Regions from separate parts of the Novosphingobium sp. PhB55 genome, predicted to be linked through region 3. Evidence: riboswitches for the same ligand, from Rfam matches in the RefSeq annotation. Region 3 holds a riboswitch; each other region holds the start of a gene.
What was found. A riboswitch is a leader RNA that binds a small molecule or an ion and turns the genes downstream of it on or off. The one in region 3 is predicted to bind cobalamin.

Region 1: another riboswitch for cobalamin. It lies ahead of cobW (cobalamin biosynthesis protein CobW); the one in region 3 lies ahead of EDF57_RS24775 (TonB-dependent receptor).
Region 2: another riboswitch for cobalamin. It lies ahead of EDF57_RS07235 (cobalamin biosynthesis protein CobG); the one in region 3 lies ahead of EDF57_RS24775 (TonB-dependent receptor).

What each region holds. Positions count from the first base shown of each region.
Region 1 covers NZ_SODQ01000008.1:70,697-77,416, forward strand. Annotated here, with positions in the region: gene cobN (cobaltochelatase subunit CobN) at 1-2,579, opposite strand, end outside; gene cobW (cobalamin biosynthesis protein CobW) at 2,725-3,774, opposite strand; cobalamin riboswitch at 3,963-4,207, opposite strand; gene EDF57_RS19975 (histidine phosphatase family protein) at 4,239-4,820, opposite strand; cobalamin riboswitch at 4,851-4,981, shown strand; gene EDF57_RS19980 (CbtB-domain containing protein) at 5,017-5,244, shown strand; gene EDF57_RS19985 (CbtA family protein) at 5,255-6,019, shown strand; gene EDF57_RS19990 (MarR family winged helix-turn-helix transcriptional regulator) at 6,054-6,530, opposite strand; gene EDF57_RS19995 (DUF6356 family protein) at 6,681-6,720, opposite strand, start outside.
Region 2 covers NZ_SODQ01000002.1:677,231-683,950, reverse strand. Annotated here, with positions in the region: gene cobI (precorrin-2 C(20)-methyltransferase) at 1-679, opposite strand, end outside; gene EDF57_RS07240 (precorrin-8X methylmutase) at 676-1,305, opposite strand; gene EDF57_RS07235 (cobalamin biosynthesis protein CobG) at 1,306-2,439, opposite strand; cobalamin riboswitch at 2,615-2,848, opposite strand; gene EDF57_RS07230 (DUF899 family protein) at 2,966-3,685, opposite strand; gene EDF57_RS07225 (glycerophosphodiester phosphodiesterase) at 3,972-5,144, shown strand; gene EDF57_RS07220 (glutathione S-transferase family protein) at 5,239-5,907, shown strand; gene EDF57_RS07215 (ATP-binding protein) at 6,037-6,720, shown strand, end outside.
Region 3 covers NZ_SODQ01000016.1:11,988-18,707, forward strand. Annotated here, with positions in the region: gene EDF57_RS24765 (3',5'-cyclic-nucleotide phosphodiesterase) at 1-247, shown strand, start outside; gene EDF57_RS24770 (peptidase) at 213-1,796, opposite strand; gene EDF57_RS24775 (TonB-dependent receptor) at 1,801-3,843, opposite strand; cobalamin riboswitch at 4,042-4,286, opposite strand; gene EDF57_RS24780 (AsmA family protein) at 4,433-6,523, opposite strand.

The DNA of each region.
Region 1 (6,720 bases), on a different contig from region 3:
GGCACGGCGCGGGTGTCGACCGAATAGAAGTTTCGGCCGGTCGGCAGCACGTCGGGCCGTCCGCGCGTGGGCGCGCCGGAGGGGCCGGGCAGGACGAAGCGGCCATCGAGACCGGCCAGTAACGCCTCGGCCTCACGCGGGCCGCAGAGGTCGATGCGGGGGGCGAGGTCGGTCTGGATGGCGTGGAGGACGGCGGCGGTCTCGCTGCCGAGGTTTCCGCTCGGCGTATCGACCAGTTCGGCTGCCAGCAGTTCGAGCCGTTCGACGGTATCGCCATGCGTGCGCCAGGGTTCGTTCGAAACCGCCGCCAGCGCTTCGGGCCGCGCGCCGTCCCAGCGATCGCCCATGCGGCAGTCGAGCGGATCGAAGTCCAGCCCCAGATCCGCCGCCATCGCCCGCAGCAGCGAGGCCTGCCCCGCATGATCGTATCCGCGCGGCGTGCGGGCCAGAGCCACCAGCAGATCGCGCCGCAGTCGGCCCTCGGGCGATTGCGTGAAGACGTGCAGGCCATCGCGGATCTGCAATTCCTTCAGCTCGCACAAGTAGTTGTCGATGGCGGAAAGCGCATCGTCATCATCGCCGCTGGCGCCGGCATCGCGGTCGAGGCCATGACTACGCGCAAGGTCGAGAATGTCGCGCCTTAGCCGGTCGAGGCGGCGTGGGTCCATGCCGGCGGCGAGGTAGTATTCGTCCACCAGCGCTTCCAGCTGCTTGAGCGGGCCATACGTTTCGGCGCGGGTGAGCGGCGGGGTCAGGTGGTCGATCACCACCGCGCTGATGCGGCGCTTGGCCTGCGTGCCTTCGCCGGGATCGTTGACGATGAAGGGATAGAGCTGCGGCATCGGCCCGGCGCAGATCTCAGGGAAACAATCGCTGGAAAGCGAGATCGCCTTGCCGGGCAGCCATTCCAGATTGCCGTGCTTGCCGACATGCACCAGCGCCTGCGCGCCGAAGTCGTGCGCCAGCCAGACGTGGAACGCGAGGTAGGCGTGCGGCGGCGGCAGGGCCGGGTCGTGGTAGCTCGCCTTGGGATCGATATTGTAGCCGCGCGCGGGCTGCACCGCGATGGCGAGTTTGCCGAAGCGATGAACGGGCAGCCGGAACGCGCCGTCGCGTACGAAGGGATCGGCGGAGGGTTCGCCCCAGCGTTCCAGCATCGCCTTGCGCGCGCTTTCGGGGACTGCGGCGAAGGCACTTTTGTACCTTGCGAGGGGAAGGGAGACTTCGCCCGGCCGGTCCAGCGAGGAGAGCGCGTTGGTCACGCCGCCGGTCATGACGCGCATCAACGCGGCACCGTCGCGCGGGGCATCGCCGATGTCGTAACCGGCCTCAGCCAGCGCGGCGATGATGGCGGCGGTGCTGGCTGGGGTGTCGAGGCCGACGCCGTTGCCGATGCGTCCGTCACGGTTGGGATAGTTCGCCAGCACCAGTGCCAAGCGGCGCTCGGCCGGGGCGCTGCGGCGCAGGCTGGCCCATCCGGCGGCGAGGTCGGCAACGAAGGCCACGCGGTCCGGCGCGACGCGGGGGACGACGATGCCGCACTGCGTCACTTCGTCAAAGCGCTCGGCCGCCTTGAAAGCGACGGCGCGGGTAAAGATGCGGCCGTCGACTTCGGGCAGCGCCACGTTCATCGCCAGATCGCGTGGGCCAAGACCGCGCGCGGCGCCCTGCCAATCGGCTTCTTCCACGCCCGCGAAGGCGACTTGCAGGATCGGGCAGTTCGCCTTTTCCAGAATGCCGGGCTTGCGGTCGTCGCCTGCCGAGGAAGATGCGAAACTGGTGGCGTTGACGATCACATCGGGCGCCACTTCGCCGAGCAGGCCGCCCAGCCAATCCACCGCGAAAGGCTCACGCAAGGCGCGGACGTGGACGGCGGCGACATTGAAGCCGCGTTCCCGCAGCGCCGCGATCATGGCGTCCACCGCGTCGAGCGTGCCTGCGATCATCAGCGCGCGGTAGAACACCAGCAGCGCCAGCGGCCGGCCTTCGACCCATCCGGCCTGCACGTCCGCAAGGCCCGCCCGCTCGGTTCCCGCAAGATAGAGCCCTGCATCGGCCACCGGCACGGGATCGTCGGGCTCGCCCGCGTCAAAGCCGATTGCCTGCGCGGCGGTGCGCAGGAAGGAGAGCGCATTGGCGGTGCCGCCCTGCCGCAGATAGTCGCGCAATTTCTCACGCATTTCGGCGGGCAGGGTGGACGCGCGGTCGAGCGCCGGATCTGCCTCTCGCCCATCGGCTATCGCGGCGAAGGCAATGCCGTTCTCGCGGGCGACGCGGGCGATCTCGTCGATGCCGTAGCCCCAGTAGCTCTTGCCGCCGAGCAGGATCACGCAGACAAATTTAGCCTGCGCGATCACTTTCTCGACATAGAGGTCGATCGAATAGGGGTGGCGCAGTTGCAGAAGGTTGGCGAGGCGGACGCTGGGAGCATCGGAGGGCAACTGCGCCGCCGCGCTTGCAAAGCAGGCCAGCTCACTGTCCGCCACGGTGAGGATCACCATGTCGCCGGGAGACTGGTCGAGGTCGATCGCCTCCTCGCCGTTGGAGATCGTCCCCGGCGTGGCGGACAGCAGGTGCATCAGGCGTTCCCCCCGACACCGCGACAGAACTCTCCCTCGTCATTGCGAGCGAAGCGAAGCAATCCAGGGCGGCTCTGCGTGGCTCTGGATTGCTTCACCCGCTTTGCGGGTTCGCAATGACGAAGTGGGGAGGGGAGCCTATGCTTCACGCTGCCACGGCGCCGAGAACGTCTGCCAGCCCGGCCTCGATGGCCGCGCGGTTCAGTCCCTTCTGGCCGATGACGACAAGCTGGGTGCGGCGCGCTTCCTGCGGCAGCCAGGCGCGGTCGTAGAAGTGTTGGATGCGCGGACCGACGGCCTGCACGACAAGGCGGCTCGGCTTGCCGCCGACCGCGACCATGCCCTTCACGCGCAGCACGTCATGCTCCGCGATCAGGTCCTTGAGGCGGGCGAGCAAGGCGTCGAGATCGGCAACATCGCCGCCGGATACGACAAAGCTGTCGAAGTCGTCATGGTCGTGATCCGCGTCCAGCCCGTCGATGTGCGAGGGGCGGGAATCGAGGTCGTCCTCGGCAGCGGCGGTGATGCCCAGCAGCGCGGCGATATCGACCGCACCGTGGTCCGCGCGCACGATCTTCACGCCGGGGCGCGTTTCGGCCAAGACCAGCGTCTCGACATGGGCGAGGGCTTCGGCGTCGACGAGGTCGGTCTTGTTGAGCACGACCATGTCCGCGCAGCCGAGCTGTTCCTCGAACAGTTCTTCCAGCGGGCTTTCGTGGTCCAGCATCGGATCGGCGGCGCGCGCGGCGGCGAGGGCGGCTTCGTCGGTGGCAAAGCGGCCAGCGGCCACGGCATCGGCGTCGATCAGCGCGACCACGCCGTCAACCGTCGCGCGGGTGCGGATATCCGGCCACTGGAACGCCTTCACCAGCGGCTTGGGCAGGGCGAGGCCGCTGGTTTCGATGATGATGTGATCGGGCTTGTTCTCGCGGTCGAGCAGCTTCTGCATGGTCGGCAGGAAATCGTCGGCGACGGTGCAGCAGATGCAGCCGTTGGCAAGCTCGACGATGTCGTCTTCTGGGCAGGCCTCGTCATTGCAGCCCTTCACCAGTTCGCTGTCGACGCCGACGTCGCCGAACTCGTTGATGATGAGCGCGAGGCGGCGGCCCTTGGCGTTCTGGAGCAGATGGCGGATCAGCGTGGTCTTGCCGGCGCCGAGGAAGCCGGTGATGACGGTGGTGGGAACTTTGCTCATATCTCGTCTCCCGCGCGCCAGCGACCTGAAACGGCGGGGCGTCCCGTCGCGGTCGCGACGATGGCGGCACGCCGCGACGGACCGGCGCACGGGCGCCCGACGCGATATGCCGCTGCGGCCCCGGCCGCATGCATCACGTCGCTCAGACGGAAGAGTTACCGTGCCTTGGCCATTCCCTGGACCCGGGCAAGAGCGACATCGACGCCGGCAGGTTTCCTGGCTCACGGGTCATCGCGCGATGCACGGCCTTCCCAGGCCTCGCATGACTTAGCGTCCGGCCCAGTGGCTGCGGTGGGGGGCTTGCCCCGCCGCGAATGTGCATCGCGCTCGCCGCTTACAGTTGCAGGGACAGCCGCGGATCGGGACGGCGAACCGACCTTACCGCGTTCCCGTATTAAGCCCCTTGCGGGGCACCGGCGCGATCTTCGTCGGGCCGCCAGAAGGCATCCCGAACCCGGAGGCGATTAGCCGGGGACGCCCCGCACCGCAAGACCCAGAGACTGCAATCGCCAACTCCGGTTGAAGGAAAGAACGGTGCAGGAGAGCGGCGCCACATCGATGGCGAGCGCTGCGCGCAGCGGCAGATCCAGCGCATGGGAGAGGGCGGCGCGGATCGTCATCGGGTGCGTGATGGCGCAGGTCGGCGCGTCGGCGCCGGCAACGCGGTCCATCCATGCACCGACCCGCGTGCGAACCTGCTCCAGTGTTTCACCCGCAGGCGCGCCTTGCGCGGGTTCGGCCAGCCACCGGCCGAGCTGTCCGGGATCGCTCGCCTCGATCTGCGCGAAGGACAAGCCTTGCCACTCGCCATGATCGATATCGGCAAGCGCCGGTTCGGTTCTGGCCGTGAGCCCCATCGCCGAGGCGGTCTCGGCAGCGGCGCGGGCGGGGCTGGCCTGCAGCGCGGCGTGGTAGCGTTGGGGCAACCTGGCCAAGGCGGCATCGCGTCGCCCTGCCGCATCCAGCGGTTCCGCCGGCTCGGGAAACCGGCCTTCGCGGCTCGACGCCGTGGCGGCGATGCAGATCAGCAGGAGGGGTGTCGCCAAGGGTAAATTCCGTGGGGTCGTTGACGCCGCGGCCCGCGCGGTCCTAAGGAAGCGGCGTCGAGTATCGAAGAAGCCGGTGAGAATCCGGCGCGGTCGCGCCACTGTAATCGCACGGGAACCATCCCGTCGAGAGCCAGACCTTCCTTCTTGGCAACAGGTTTTCCGGGGACGCGCAATCCCGCCAAGGAGCATGACAATGGCTGTTTCCACCGCAGTTTTCGACGACGCTTTCATTCCCGTGCAGGGCGGTAACACCATTCCCCTGGAAGACATCGCGCCCTGGGCCGTGCTCGGCACGCTGCTGGCCGTCATCTTCATCTATTTCGTCAGCACCGAGCAGGGCGCCTTCTCCCTGTTCCAGGGCATGTACGTCCACGAGTTCGTCCACGACGGGCGTCACCTCCTCGGCTTCCCCTGCCACTGAGGCGCTGCACATGACCAGGGACTTGCTCTGGCGCGGGATGCTTGCCGGCATTCTGGGCGCGCTTCTTGCCACGCTTTTTGCGCGTGGCTTTGCCGAACCGCAGATCGATCTGGCGATCGGTTACGAGGAAAGCCACTCCGCGCATGATGCCCCGCCCGGCCATGCCGGGATGGCCATGCCCCACACCGGCACGCCGGCTGAGCCGCAGGAAGAGGAACTCGTCAGCCGCGATACGCAGAAAGGTGCGGGACTGGTGACCGCGCTCGTGCTGTACGGCGCTGCGGTGGGCGGGATCTTCTCGCTCGTCTTCGCTTACGGCTACGGCCGCATGGGAAATCTTGGCCCGCGCAGCTTCGCACTCATGCTGGCCGCGCTGACTTTCGCGCTGGTGGTGCTGGTACCGGCGATCAAATATCCCCAGACCCCGCCAGCCGTGGGCAAGCACGAAACCGTGGCCCTGCGCACTGCCGCCTATTTCGGCATGATCGCGCTGTCGCTCGGCGCGGCCGTCGTGGCAGCGCGTATCAGGAGCGCCCTTGCACGACCGGGACGCGGTTTCGATGCCACGCTGCTCGGTCTTGTGATCTATCTGGGCCTGGTGGGGCTGGGGCAGTTCCTGCTGCCTGCCGTGAACGAGGTTCCCACGGACTTCCCGGCCGTGCTTCTGTGGAACTTCCGGGTGGCCTCCATCGGCACGCAGCTGGTGCTATGGGCGACGATCGGCCTCGCTTTCGGACTTTGGGCCGAGCGCGTGCTGCAGAAGGCAAAGTCCTGATCGTTCAATTGGTTGGAGTGCAGAGTTGCCTGGTTCAGGAACTCTGCACTTTGGCCACGAGACGGAGCGGCGCACGGCTCATCTCGTTGCCCGCCTGCGTGGCTTTCTGGAGCACTCTCAAGAAGACATCGCGCTCGTCGCGCGACAGGTGGACGACGAGATCGTCCTGAACCTTGTCGACCCAGGGCTCCGCGATATCGAGCGTCACCAGTCCGGCACTGCTGAGCATGAGCACCCGCGCCCGCCGGTCGGTAGGACTGACTTCCCGGTCTACGAGGCCCTTCTGCACCAGCCTGTCGATGACGCCGCCAATGGTCACGCGGTCGTAGGCGATCATGCCGGCGAGGGTCTGCTGGTCCAGTCCGGGATGGTCGCGAAGCGTGAGCAGCGCCGCATATTGCACGGATGTGAGATCGAGACCGGCTTCCGCCATGCGCGAGGCAAAGCGCGCAAGGGAAATCTGCTGCAGGCGGCGGATCAGATGTCCGGGCATTGTCTCGAGGTCGCTCATGGATAGCCACCTAGCGTGAGAACCGCCGCCTGCTCAAGATGATGTTGCGCCGGAAGGGGTTGTCGGCGTTATTTTACAAGGATTTCATCCGCCCCGGCGGTCAGGATCGTTCTCCGGCATCGTCCTGAGCGGCAAAAATCGGCGACGTGCCTAGATTTCGTATTCCGGTTGCCATGTTTTGGCGGCGACG
Region 2 (6,720 bases), on a different contig from region 3:
GCGGCGTCACCCGCTGCTCGGCCATCGCGGCATGTTCCACCAGCCAGGCCTCCCCCTCGCGCCCGGCAGCGATGACGGCGCGGCGCAGCTTGGCCAGATTGCGGCCGATCTTCATGACCACGAGCGCGTCGGTATCGCGAATGCGCCGCGCCAGATCTGCCTCGGGTAGCGTGGCGGTGAGGACAGTGAGGACATCGTCGCCCCAGGTCATCGGCGCGCCGCATGCCGTCCAGGCGCCCGACATTCCGGTGATCCCCGGCACGACGGCGACCGGCACCGGTGCCGGCCCTGCATGGCCCCCTGCTTCGGCCAGGCGGGTATAGAGGTGCATGAACGAGCCGTAGAAGAAGGGGTCGCCCTCGCAGAGCACCACGACATCCTCGCCCTCGCGGACAAGCTTCGCCAGTTGCTCGGTCCAGCTTGCGTAGAAGCGGGAAAGACAGGCGTTGTAGCGCGGGTCTCCCAGCGGAATCTCCGTGGTCACCGGATATTCCATCGCATGCTCGACGACATCGGCGCGGAGCATGCCCTCGACGATCCGCCGCGCCTGACCGGGCCGGCCGGCCTTGCGGAAGTAGGCGACATGCCTGGCTCCGCGCACCAATCGGTCGGCGCGAACGCTCAGCAGGTCCTGCGCGCCGGGGCCCAGTCCGACGCCGTGTACGGTTCCCACGCTCATTCCGCGCTGCTCGCGATGGCGTTGACCGCGGCCACGGTGATCGCGCTGCCGCCCAGCCTTCCTTCGACGATGCAGCAGGGCACCGGGCAGGCATCCCAGAGGGCGGCCTTGGACTCGGCCGCCCCCACGAAGCCCACCGGACAGCCAATGATCGCTGCCGGGCGCGGGCAATCGGGGTCCTCCAGCATGTCGAGCAAGTGGAACAGCGCGGTGGGCGCATTGCCGATGGCCACCACGGCCCCGCCAAGGTGCGGCCGCCAGAGTTCGAGCGCCGCCGCCGAGCGGGTATTCGCCATCGCCTGCGCCATTTGCGGGACTTGCGGATCCTGGAGCGTGCAGATCACCGCATTGTCCGCGGGAAGCCGGGCGCGGGTGATCCCTTCGCCCACCATGCGCGCATCGCACAGGATCGGCGCACCCGCCTCCAGCGCCGCCATCGCCGCGCGGGCGAATCCGGGCGAGAAGCGGATGTGCCGCGCCAGCTCCACCAGCCCCGAAGCGTGGATCATGCGGACCGCGATGCGCTCCTCGTCAGGGGGAAAGGCCGCGAGGTCCGCCTCGGCGCGGATCGTCGCAAACGACTGGCGATAGATGGCCGCGCCATCCTTTTCGTAGATATGCGCCATTCATGAGGCTCCGAAATGGGCAAGGACATGGTCGGGAGAAAGGCCGCCCCGCGTCGGCGGGTCGCCCGCGCGGCCACGGAGGGCGAGGTCGAAGGCGCCGTCGCGCCCGGTCAGGACCACGTCGCTCGGCCGTGCGCGCGCGCAGCCTTTCGCGCAGCCGGAAACGTGCAGGCGCCCGGACACATGCGGCGCCAACCGGCGCGCCAGTTCGCGCGTTTCGACCGTCGCCTGCGGGCATGCCGGCGCGCCCGGACAGGCATCGGCGCGCAGCAGCGGGTCGCCGGGATCGAGAATGAAGCCCTCCACCGGCTCTCGCACGTCGGATTCCGCCAGAAGCTGCCGCCAAGGCGTAACGCGAAGGGCCGCAGCGCCGGTCGCTGCCATCAGCCGCACCAGTGCCTCCCCCTCGATCCGCCCGAACGGCACCCCGTAGCCATGCGGCGCAGCGGCTCCGACGGCGGGACGGCTATCCCCCCGCGCCCATTGCGGAAGAGCGGCCGTGTGGCGCGAGGCCCGGCGGGCCGCGGCCCCGCCGGTCTCCACGAACCAGTGGGCCAGCGCGATCAGGCGGTCTGCGGCCTCTTCCGGCAGGATGGAAACCCCGCTCTCGCGCCCGTCGAGGCGGAGCAGCAGGCCGCCGGCTTCCGCGCGCTCGATGCGGAAATCCGCGGGGCTGTCCAGCAGTGTGGCGACGGGGCCGGCATCGACCGCGATGCCCATCTTTCCGGGCGATTCGGGCAACTCGCCCAGACGGCCCAGGAGTTCTTCCGCGATCCGCGCGGTATCGTCCCCGCGATCCCAGCCGGGTGCGACAAGCAGGTTGCGCCGCCCCTCCAGACCGGCGTCGGCATCGACCAGGCCCCGGTCGACCAGGGCGCGCAGCAAATCCTGCCAGCCCTGCTCGCGGACACCGCGGATCTGGAGATTGGCGCGATTGGTGATGTCTATCGCACCGCTGCCGAAACGGCGCGCCAGATCGGCAAGCACCGCGATCTCGGCCGCGGTCAGGCGCGCCAGCCGGGGCTTCACGCGCACGATCAGCCCGTCTCCGGCCATCATCGGACGCCAGGCATCCGGGCACCATCCGCGCAAGGCGAAGCCTGTCATCGGGACGCGCGTTTCATCCTGCCGCACGGCATCATCCTCTCGCGCGCAGCGACGATGACCGGGGCTTGCCGACGGGCGTCGGTCCGCACGCAACGACGGGCGGGCGCGATGAACGCCCGTCCTGCGCGCCGATGCAGCCCCAGCCGCACGGCTTCGTCGCTCACGCGGAGTACCGAGCCTTGGCCTATCCCTGGGCCAGGGCAAGAGCGACCGATGCGCCGGCAGGTCTCCTGGCTTGCGGGTCAAAGCGCGATGCTCGGCCTTCCCGGACCGTGGCGCCGGGCGCCCGCGATCCAGTGGCCGGCTTCCCGGGGGAAGCCACGGCATCTTGCTCACCGCTCACAGTTGCAGGGACAGCCGCGGATTTGAGGGACGAACCCTCTCACCGCGTTCCCTATTAAGCCTCGTTCGAGGCACCGGCGCGATCTTGCCCGCCGATCCTGACGGATTGGGCGGGCACCGGGGCGCTAACGCAGGAAATGCCGATCCGCAAGTCTCATGGAGCCACGTCCAAACAGGCACGCGCGCCGGCAGCGCGGTTAGAGCCCCCCGGTCAGCGGTAGCTCAGCTTCGGGAAGAAATCTCCGCGTCCCTCGGGCAGGAGGTCCAGCAAGCCCCAGACCGGGTCCAAAGCATCCAGCGAGCGATGGTGCTGGTCCGGCTCCTCCGGGGCGTAGAGCAGTTCGCCGCCCCAGAAATGCCGAACCTCGCCGCCATCCTTGCGGAAGACGTTGATCATCGGCTCGTCCCAGTCCTTGCCGTCCTCGTACCCGCGTTCCTGGCGCATGGCGGGGGTTACGCCGGCCGTGTTGCCGAAATAGTCCCGTGTGTAGCTGCTGCCTTCGGCCGATAGGAACCGGAGATGCGGCCAGCGGCGTTCACGCGCCCAGGCCACCAGACGGGCCAAAGGCGAACGGGCGACGACGTAGAACGCCGCAGCCTGCGGGACATGCCGTGCGGCCCCGTCCAGCCCGTCCAGCAGATGCGTGCAGCCGGTGCAGGGCTCGTCGCGCTCGGGACCGAACATGTAGCTGTAGAGGATCAGGCTGGGCTTCCCCGCGAACAGTTCCGACAGCCGCACCTGCTCCGGGCGCTGATGATCCCCGATGCGCTCGAAGACGTAGTCCTCCTTGATCGTCCCGCCGGGGGGCAGCGCCCGGCGCATCGCCGCAACCGTTTCCGTCTGGCGCCGCAGGTCCATTTCGGCATCGAGCAGTTCATTACGCGCGCGGCGGTATTCGGCGCTTTCGTTGGGAAAACTGAGATGTTCCATGATCGGGCTCCTCCCTCCGGTTGCTCCCCTGACGCTCGCAGCCTGAACGCCCGAACGAGGGCAAGAGTTCACGCAAAGCTGCGGCAAATCGCCGCCCCCTTCCGGCAACGCGGCAAGCCCCTGACGCAAGGCGATATTCCGACCCCGTGCTGTCATGATCCGGGGCTAGTCGCGCAAATGACCCACCCTGCCGCCCCGCCAGGAGGCGGGATCATGGCCGCAGCGCCGCGCTTCTGCACGGGGTACGCTGCCCGCGATCCCTGCCTTGAGCCCGGAGATTACCGCGATGAACCACCACCCGGCCGAAACCACCCTGTCCCGCCGCGGCATGCTCCTTGCCGGCGCTGGAGCAGGCGCCGCCACGCTTCTCGGCCAAGGCCCCGCACTGGCGGCGCCGCAGAATTCGGTCGCGCAAACTGGAGGCGCGCGCAAGAAGCCGCTGGTGATCGGCCACCGCGGCTGCTCGGCGCTGCGGCCCGAGCACACCCTGGCGTCCTACGCCAAGGCCATCGACCAGGGCGCGGACTTCGTGGAGCCGGATCTCGTCTCGACCAAGGACGGTGCCCTGATCGCCCGGCATGAGAACAACATCGCCGAAACTACCAATGTCGCGGACCATCCCGAATTCGCCCAGCGCCGCACGACCAAGGTGATCGACGGGGAAAAGGTCACCGGCTGGTTCACCGAGGACTTCACCCTCGCAGAGATCAAGACCCTGCGCGCAGTCGAACGGCTCGGTGCCATGCGCCCCGAAAGCAAGAGCTACGACGGCCAGTTCCAACTGCTCACGCTTGAGGAAATCGCGGACTTCGTGGCTGCGGAATCCGCCGCACGCGGCCGCAAGATCGGCCTCATTCCCGAGATCAAGCATTCCACCTATTTCGCCGGGATCGGCCTGCCGCAGGAACAGCGCTTCCTCGACCGCGTGGCCGCTAGCCATTATCTCTCGACCGCCCCGGTGATCGTCCAGAGCTTCGAGGTGGCCAATCTCAAGTGGCTGCGCCCGCGCATCGCCGCCTATCGCAGCCTGCAACTCCTGCAACTGACCGTGCCTCTGGACATGCACCCCGCCGATGTCGCCGCCTCCGGGGGCAGCCTCACGTTCAAGCAGATGCTCACGCCCGCCGGTCTGGCCGAAGTCAGGACTTATGCCGACTGGATCGCCCCCGTGCTCCAGGGGATCATCCCCTTCGGCGATGCCACCGGCAAGTCCGGCCCGCTGGGCAAGCCGAGCACGCTGGTGCGCGATGCCCATGCGGCCGGCCTGCTCGTCTCGACCTGGACGGTGCGGCCGGAAAACAGCTTCCTGCCCACGGACTTCCGCGGCCCGGGGGGCGATGCGGCGCGTCAGGACAAGGCCTGCATCGAATTCATGCGCCGCTTCATCGCGGCGGGTGTCGATTCCTTCTTCACCGACGATCCGGGCCTCGGACGTGCGGCCGTGGACGGCACGGCCTGAGGCAGCCCGCTTCGGCAACCCGCCCGCCCACACGAACCCGGATCGCCTGTCGCTTCGCTGCATGGTAGGATCCCGCGTTGCCGGGAGCCTCGCCATGACGATCACCATCACCGCTTTCGAAAACTCGCCCGACCGGGGGCGGGGCCTCGCGCGGGACATGCGGGTACGCTGGGCGCTGGAGGAACTGGGCCTGCCCTACCAAGTGCGGTTGCTTTCGTTCGAAGCGCTCAAGAGGCCCGAACATCTCGCGCACCAGCCCTTCGGGCAGATCCCCAGCCTGGAAGACGGCGATCTCGTGCTGTTCGAATCCGGCGCCATCGTCCTCCACCTCGCCGGCACACACCCCGGTCTCCTGCCCGAGGATGCCGATGCCCGTGCGCGGGCCGTCGCCTGGCTCTTCGCGGCGCTCAACACGGTGGAGCCACCCATCGTCGAATGCACCATGGCGATGATATTCGAGCGGGAGCAGCCCTGGTTCGCAGCGCGGCAACCGATGCTGGAAAAGCGCGTCCAGGCCCGCCTCCAGCAACTGACCGCCTCGCTTGGGAGCGCCGAATGGCTGGACGGTGCCTTCAGCGCGGGAGACCTGATGATGGTGACCGTGCTGCGCCGACTGGTCAGTTCCAACCTCCTCGACGCCTGGCCCCCACTGCTGGCCTATATCGCCCGCGCCGAAGCACGCCCCGCCTATCAACGCGCCTTCGCGGACCAGCGCGCGGTATTCGAGGCCGCATCCGGCACCCGGCCCGAAGCACCGGCCTGAACGCCTGCCCCTGACCGCGCCTGTCCGGCACCCCCGAACAAATACATATCGCCGGGTTCGGCTTGCGGAAGGTTTCGCCCGCTAGACCCGCGTGCGGTGCAGTCACGATCGAAACCGAAGGCGCTTGCCATGGACGCCACCCTGTTCTCCCCCCCCAGTGTCCCGGCATCGCCCGCCGAGCCTTCGTCGTGGTACATTTCGGCCATGGAGCGCCTCGTCGCCGCGGTGCAGGACTTGTCCCACGCGCGCGATCTGGACGCCGTCACCGCCATCGTCCGGGACGCCGCGCGCAACCTGACCGGAGCCGACGGCGCCACGTTCGTCCTGCGGGACGGCGACATGTGCTACTACGCGGAGGAGAACGCCATAGCGCCCTTGTGGAAGGGCCGCCGCTTCCCGATGAGCACATGTGTCAGCGGCTGGGTGATGATCAATGCACAGAGCGCGGTGATCGAGGATATCTACGCCGATCCGCGCGTCCCGGTCGAAGCCTATCGCCCCACGTTCGTGAAGAGCATGGCGATGGTGCCGATCCGCCGCACCTCGCCCATCGGCGCCATCGGCAACTACTGGTCGTCCCGCCGCGCGCCGACGGCGGAGGAACTGGCCATTCTCCAGGCCCTGGCCGACACCACCTCGGTCGCGCTGGAAAACGCCGAACTCTACACCCGCCTCCAGGGCATGGTGCATCGCCTCCAGGAACAGCAGCGGCGCATCAGCGAGCAACATGCCAGTCTGGGCGTCTTCACCCGCGCGCTGGCACACGATCTGCGGGAACCCGTGCGCACGCTGATGTCGTTTTCCGACCTCCTG
Region 3 (6,720 bases):
GCGCAAGGACGCCGAGCTGTTCGGCCACCTCACCCCGCGCTGGCTGCACCGCGAACTGGCGCGGCTGGCGCAGCTGTCGGGCGGGACGGGGGCGATGAAGGGGCTGCCCGTGGTGATCGGCCATATCAAGCCCTCGGTCGACGGGGACCCCGCGATCGCCGCGACCATTGCCCGCCAGCTGGCCGAGGGCGACGGTCCGCCCGTCCGCTACGTCATCGCCGAACAGGGCGCCGCGCTGGCGTTCTGAGCCCCATCCTGAAGAGGCGCCGCACGTCGCGGCGCACCTTGTTCCAGGCCATCCATGTGCCGGTGCCGCAGACGAACGTGACGGCGGCCAGCAGCGGCAGGACCACCAGGTCCCACCACGGGCGCCGGCGCAGCAGCGGCAGGTCCAGCCGGTGCAGGCCGTCCTGCAGCCAGCGGAACCCGCGCCCGTTACGGTCGACAGCGCGCAGGAGCCGGCCGCTCACCGGATCGATGTAGAGGCGCGTCGCCTCGGCATCGGCCAGAACGGCGCGCCAGACCGGAAGCGGCGCGGGGGAACGGCGGCCATAGTAGTAGGCGTCCTCTTCCTCCAGGAGTTCGAGCGAGTCGAGCGAGGGCCTGCCCGACAGCGCGGTGCGCAGCGCGTCCTCGCCGAAGAGAGCGGGCTTTCCGGAAGCGTCGAAGCGCTGCGACGAAACTTCGCCGTCCGATATGGGCAGGCCCGATACCAGCAGGAAAGTGCGCCCGCCGAGCGGGGCGGCCTCCACCCGGCGCGCGCCGCGCGGCAGGTCGCCGAGCGCGGAGAGCGCCTGGCGCACATCGCGCCAGTGCATCGGCCCGGCCAGCCGCCCGGCCTCGGCAGGGCCGGCCGCGGAATCGAGGAAGCCCCAGGGGTTCATCGAAAACAGGCCGCTCGCCGCCCAGCTCAGGGTCAGCAGGCCGAAGAACAGCCCGAAGACATGGTGCCACCACCACAGGCCCTTGTAGGGGGAGCCGATAGTCCCGTCCCGCTTGCGCCGCAGCCGCGCGATACCGGCCCAGATGCCGGTGCCGGTGAGGAAGCAGCCAGAGAGCGAGGTCCAGACCACGACCTGGTTCCACAGCGCGCCGTCCTGCCGCAGGATCGTGGGGTAGAGCCAGTGCGGCACGGCGCCCAGCCAGCCCCAGAAGCGCTGGAAGCGGGTGGTCTCCTGCACCACCTCGCCCGAACGGCCCGAGATGTAGATCACGGTCCCGGCGGGATCGGCATAGTCGGCGCGGTAGAGCGGGGCGCTCCGCCGGTAGGTCTGCACCGTCCACTGGTCGATGCCGGTTTCGGACAGAGCGGGCGCTGCGCCGCCGATCGCATGGCCGCGGGCGTAGTCCGCCGCGATCCTGGCGAGGTCGGCGCGCCCGGGCGGGGCAAGCTTCCGCCCCGTGGCCAGGTCGATGGCGTCTGGCATGGTCCGCATCTGCGCGATGGAGCGGTCGCCGGTGGCCGCGGAAACGATCCGCAGGACCGGGCGGCCGGCCATCATCTCGACGTGCGCGGAGGCGATCGGCAGGTCTGGCGCGAGGCCTGCCTCCTCCCACGCGGTATCGTTCCAGACCTGACCGGGCGGCAGTTGCAGCGGCGCCAGGCCCTGCAACTGCGCTGCCGGCTCCAGCCTCGGATAGTCCACGTAGATCATCACGAAGCCCGACAGGCACCAGAGGGTCATCAGCAGCCCGACGGAGACGCCGAGCCAGCGATGAAGGACGAGGACGGGGCGCGGCAGCAAGCTGCGGGGCAGCAGGCTACCGGGCGCCTTGGAAGGCTGGAGCGCGGTCACGGCGTCAGAAACTCAGGCCGTATTGCATCCGCAGCGTGCGCGGCACGCCCCGGTTGAAATAGAGGAAGCGGCTGTTGCTGCCATCGAGCACGCCCTGGTCGGTCGCGGCCGAAAGGTAGCCGCGCGTGGCATATTCCCGGTCGAGCAGGTTCTCGATATTGACGCCGAAGCGGTTCCGCCGCGCTGCCCCGTCGACGTAAAGGTAAGCGCCGACATCGAGCAGCGCGTAATTGCCGTAGTTCCGCCGCCCCGCGCCGGATGCGGTCGACCAGACATCGCCGATCCAGCTGGCGTTGATGCTCGCGCCGAAGGGCTGGTCTTCGGGCGCATAGGACAAGGCGGCCTTGGCATATTGCTTGGGGTTGCGGTCCAGCTGCGTCGATGCGCCCTTTTCGCGCACGCGGGCATATGTGTAGCTGGCCGAGATCCCCCAGCCGCCCGGCCAGCGCGCGTCGAGTTCCAGCTCCGCGCCTTGCGAGCGGACCTTGCCGTCGAGGTTGGCGTAAGTGCCGCCGGGGAAGGCGGGATCGTCGTAGACGCTGTCGATCATGTCCGTGATGCGGCGGTCGAAATAGGTCGCCTTCCACCCCAGCGAGGCCGCGCCCAGCGGCAGGATGCCGCCTGCAGAGAGGTTGAGCGAAAGGCTCTGCTCCGCCCTGAGGTTCGGATTGCCCACCTCGCAGCAAGGGTCGTTGCCGTAGAGCTGCGAGGCGTCGGGCAGCACGAAGGCGGTGCCGCCATTGGCTTCCAGATAGAGCGCCTCGGCAAAGTCGTAGCGGCCCGAGACGTTCCAGATCGTCTTGCGCGCGCCGTCCGTGCGATTGTAGCGCAGGCCCGCCGCCAGGCGGCCCTTCGACGAGATCTCGTCGGTGGTGCGAAGCTGCAGGATCCCGGCGTGGACCTGCTCGCTGGTCGGCGCGATCAGCAGCACGTCGTCCCGGCCGCTGAAGTTCTGGAAGTCGTAGCCCAGCAGGTATTCCAGGCCGGGGTGCAGATGCAGCTTCATCACCGCGCTGCCTCCCCAGTCGCGATAGCCCCAGAAGGTGCCGGCTGGGTAGATCACCTGGGGCTGATGGTCGGGCAGCGAATTGCGGATCTGGATGTAGGCGGTCTTCCAGTCGTGGAAATAGCCTTTCAGGAAGAACTGCACACTGTCGCTGCCGGTGTAGTCGAGCCGCAGGCTGGCCACTTCCTCGTTCCGGTCGTTGCGGCTCTCGCGAATGCGGGTGGGGGATAGGTTGTCGAGCTTCGCCTCGGTATGCTGGTACTGCGCGATGAGCGTGAGATCCGGCGCCAGCGCGTACTGGTACTTGAGCCCGGCCGACCACAAGTCGTAGCCGAGGTGCCGGTCGGTGAGGCTGGGCTGATAGGCGCTGTAGGGCAGGTAGCCTTCCGAGCGATTGTGCGAGGCATAGGCCACGAAGCGGTGGTCGCCCAGGGCGCCGCGCGCATAGCCGTCCAGGGTCGTGCCGCCCCAGCTGTCGACCGAGGCATTGACTTGGCCGCCCGGATCGTCGGAAAAGCTGCGCGTCACCACGTTGATCACTCCGGCCGAAGCCTGGGTGCCGTAGAACAGGCTCTCTCCGCCGCGCAGGACCTCGATCCGCTCGATCATGCTGGCGGGCAGAGTGTCGTTGGGCGAGGTGCTGCCGTACAGGCGGTTGTTGAGGCGGATGCCGTCCATCGTCCAGAGCACGTCCTGCGTGCGCGAACCCTGCAGCGAGACGTCTACGTAAGTGAACGGGCCATTGCGGCCGCGCACGTAGAGGCCGGGTACCTGGTCCAGCGCCTTGGTCACGTCCACCGCGCCGCTGTTGCGGATCTGCCGTTCATCGACGGTGACGACGTCGTTGCCGTAGCGGGAGAGTTCCTGCGGCAGCGTCTCTTCCAGGCTCTGCCCGGTGACGACGATCGAAGGGCCATCCGCCTCTGCGGCATCGGCTTCCCGGCCTTCGACGTTCCCGCCATCCGCGGCTCGGGCCTGCGCGGCGCAGGCGAGAGTCAGCGCCGCGGCAAGCGCCGCGTGCGAAACGGTTGCGATCTTCATTTCATTCCCCTGCCGGGCGCCAAGCGAGCTTTTGGCAAGGGTCTGCCGCTCCCGAACCCAGGCCCGCGAACGACCGGCGCACCGACCGGCCGGGCGCCCGGATTCGGGACGACCGCTCAGCGCACCGTGCGGCCCTTGCCGCTGGTTCGTCGCTCAGACGGAAAAATCACCGTGCCCCGGCCATCCCCTGGACCAAAGCAAGAGCGACCGTACGCTGGCAGGTCTCCTGGCTCACGGGTCATCGCTCGATGCACGGCCTTCCCAGGCCTCGCAGGATTTAGCGTCCGGCCCAGTGGCTGCGGCAGGGGGCATTGCCCCGCCGCGTGATGTGCATCGCGCTCACCGCTTACAGTTGCAGGGACAGCCTCGGATTCAAGAGGAAGCCTCTCTCACCGTGTTCCCTATTAAGCCTCTTTCGAGGCACCAGCGCGATCATTACCCGCCCTCCTTGCGGAAATGGCGGACGCGATGAGCTAGCCGGGGCGTGCGCCCTGTGCAAGCGGGATGTGTTCGTGTGGGCGAAGCCGGCCAGAGCGCGCCCGTTCCGGTTCACGTCCGTTCCGAGCGGAGTTATCGCGGCGGAGGAAACTCAGTCGTTCTTGTTGGGACGGCCGGAGCCGACGTCGTCGCGCGGCTTGCCCTTGGCGGTGCGCTGGGACTGCGCATTGGCGCCCGACAGCACCGGGCCGCAGGCGGCGGACTTGGCATCGCCCACGTCCACAAAGGCAAGCAGGCCCGCCACCGGCGTCGCCGCCACGGCCAGTCCAAGACCCACTCCGGCGCGGCCGAGCAATTGCGGGCTGATCACCTGGAGGGAGGGCTTGGCGAAGCGGCCGCCGATGCCGACAGGCGACTGCCCGGAAAACAGGCTGAACTTCTTGCCGTCCGCGCGGAAGCCCATGTCGAGCGCCTCGGTGTCGAAGCTGAAGCCGCCGCGCCCGGTGATGACGTTCTTCGACGTGTCGATCAGGATCGGGTCGGCCGCCGCCGTGCCGCCTCGCACCGTGAAGGCCACCAGACCGCAGTTGAGCTGGACGGGCTTCTTCAGCTTGCCCTCGAACATCTTGGAGGCGAACGTGCCGAGGTCCAGCTCGGCCAGCTGCACGTTGCGCGTCCAGAACGTGCCGCGGGGCATGATGAAGGCGATCCGGCCCGATGCCGAAGCAAGCGAATCGTGAATCGTGTCGCCGCGGCCTTCCAGCTTGATGCGACCGCCGATCGTGCCGGTCGTGCCTGATTCCACCACGCCGTATCCGGCCAGCAGACGGCCCATCGGCGTGGACTTGAGGCGAATATCGTAGCTTACGGCCGAGGGGCGCTGACGCGTGTCGAACACCAGATCCGAGGCGACATCGCCGCGCGCCATCGAGAATGTCAGCGGCGACAGGGCCAGTCGTCCCCGGTCGAGCGAGAGCTTCAGGGCGATGTTCTGCACCGGCACATTGCGTGAGCGGACCACGCCGACCTTCCAGTCCAGCCCGGCGTCGAAGCGCTGCATCGTCTCCACGGGCAGGGCGGCGTCCGGCAGGACGCGCTGGGCGCCCGCGCCGGTGGCGGCGGCTGCGGCCACGGCGCCTTTCGATGCCACGATGTCCGGGTTGTAGCCGATGAACGGCGCGGCATCGACGATGTCCAGCCGCCTGGTCGCCAGCACGGCATCCAGCCGCAGCCGCTCGGCATTGGTCACCGTCAGCTTGCCCGAAAGGTCGGACTGGCCGAACGTGCCGGTCATGCCGGTGAAGCGATAGGTCTCCCCGTCCTTCACCAGCTGCGCTTTCAGTGCGTAGCGGCGGGTCTGCGGAATGGCGACGTCGATGATGCCCAGCAGTTCGGACAAGTCGCGCCCGCGGGCGCGGACCTTGAGCGGCACGTCCTCGAAATCGGCGATGGAGGGGAGGGTGCCCGAGACGTCGACCTGGTTGTTCGCCGCCCAGGCCGTGAGTTCCAGCGCGTTGCTGCCGCGATTGACGGTGGCGTCGGGGGAGAGCAGCCGGGCGCTCACGCGGAACGGGGTGCTGCGCAAGGTGCCGTCGCCGCGCAGCGAGACCGCCTTGCCGATCCTGGCATCGGTGGAAGTGACGGGATCGACCACGAGATTGGCAAGCAGCGGCATCTGCGGGTCGAGATAGCGGACGCGGGTGTCCGATATGGTGGCGCGGTCGATCCGGGGGAACTCGAAGGGCTTGCCCCCGCCGCCGCTGCCGAAAGTCCAGCTGTTGCGGCCATGGGCCTTGTCCCATTCGAGGTCCACGGCGCCGCCCTGAAGGTCCAGCGTATGAACGTGACGACGGCCGAACAGCAATGAAAGCGGGGCGATCCGCGCCTCGATATGGCGGGCGGCGAACATCTGCGGGCGGCCCGCCCATTCCGGGTTGGAGACGCTCAGGCCATCGGCCAGGAACTTGATGCGCAGCGGTGCGAAGTAGAGCTGGAAGTCTCCGCCCACCCGCACCTGCCGCCCGGCGGCCGAGCTGGCGATGCGTTCGAAGGGGTGCTTCAGGAACCGGCCCTTGGTGATGAAGAGGACCAGCCAGGCCGCGAAGACCAGCGCGACGATCGCGATCAGCACATTGCGCAGGATGCGCAGCAGACGGGTGCGGTCCGGCCGCTTGCCCGGGGGGCGATGCCCCGTCTCTTCCCGTGCATGGTCCTGCACATCGATCTGCGCCGCTGCATCCATGTGGGCCTAAGCGCCGACGGGCCGTTTGGTTTCCCGGCAAGGCGCAAGTCCCGCACGTCCGGGCGAAAAAACCCCGAAAGAGCCCAATCGGGCGGAGCTGAGGGAACGGCACCTCATACCTTGGCATGGTTGCGCAGGCGCCGAAAACTGTCAGCTTCGTGGGCACCCTTCGCCAGGAGGGGGGTTTGAACCCTTCG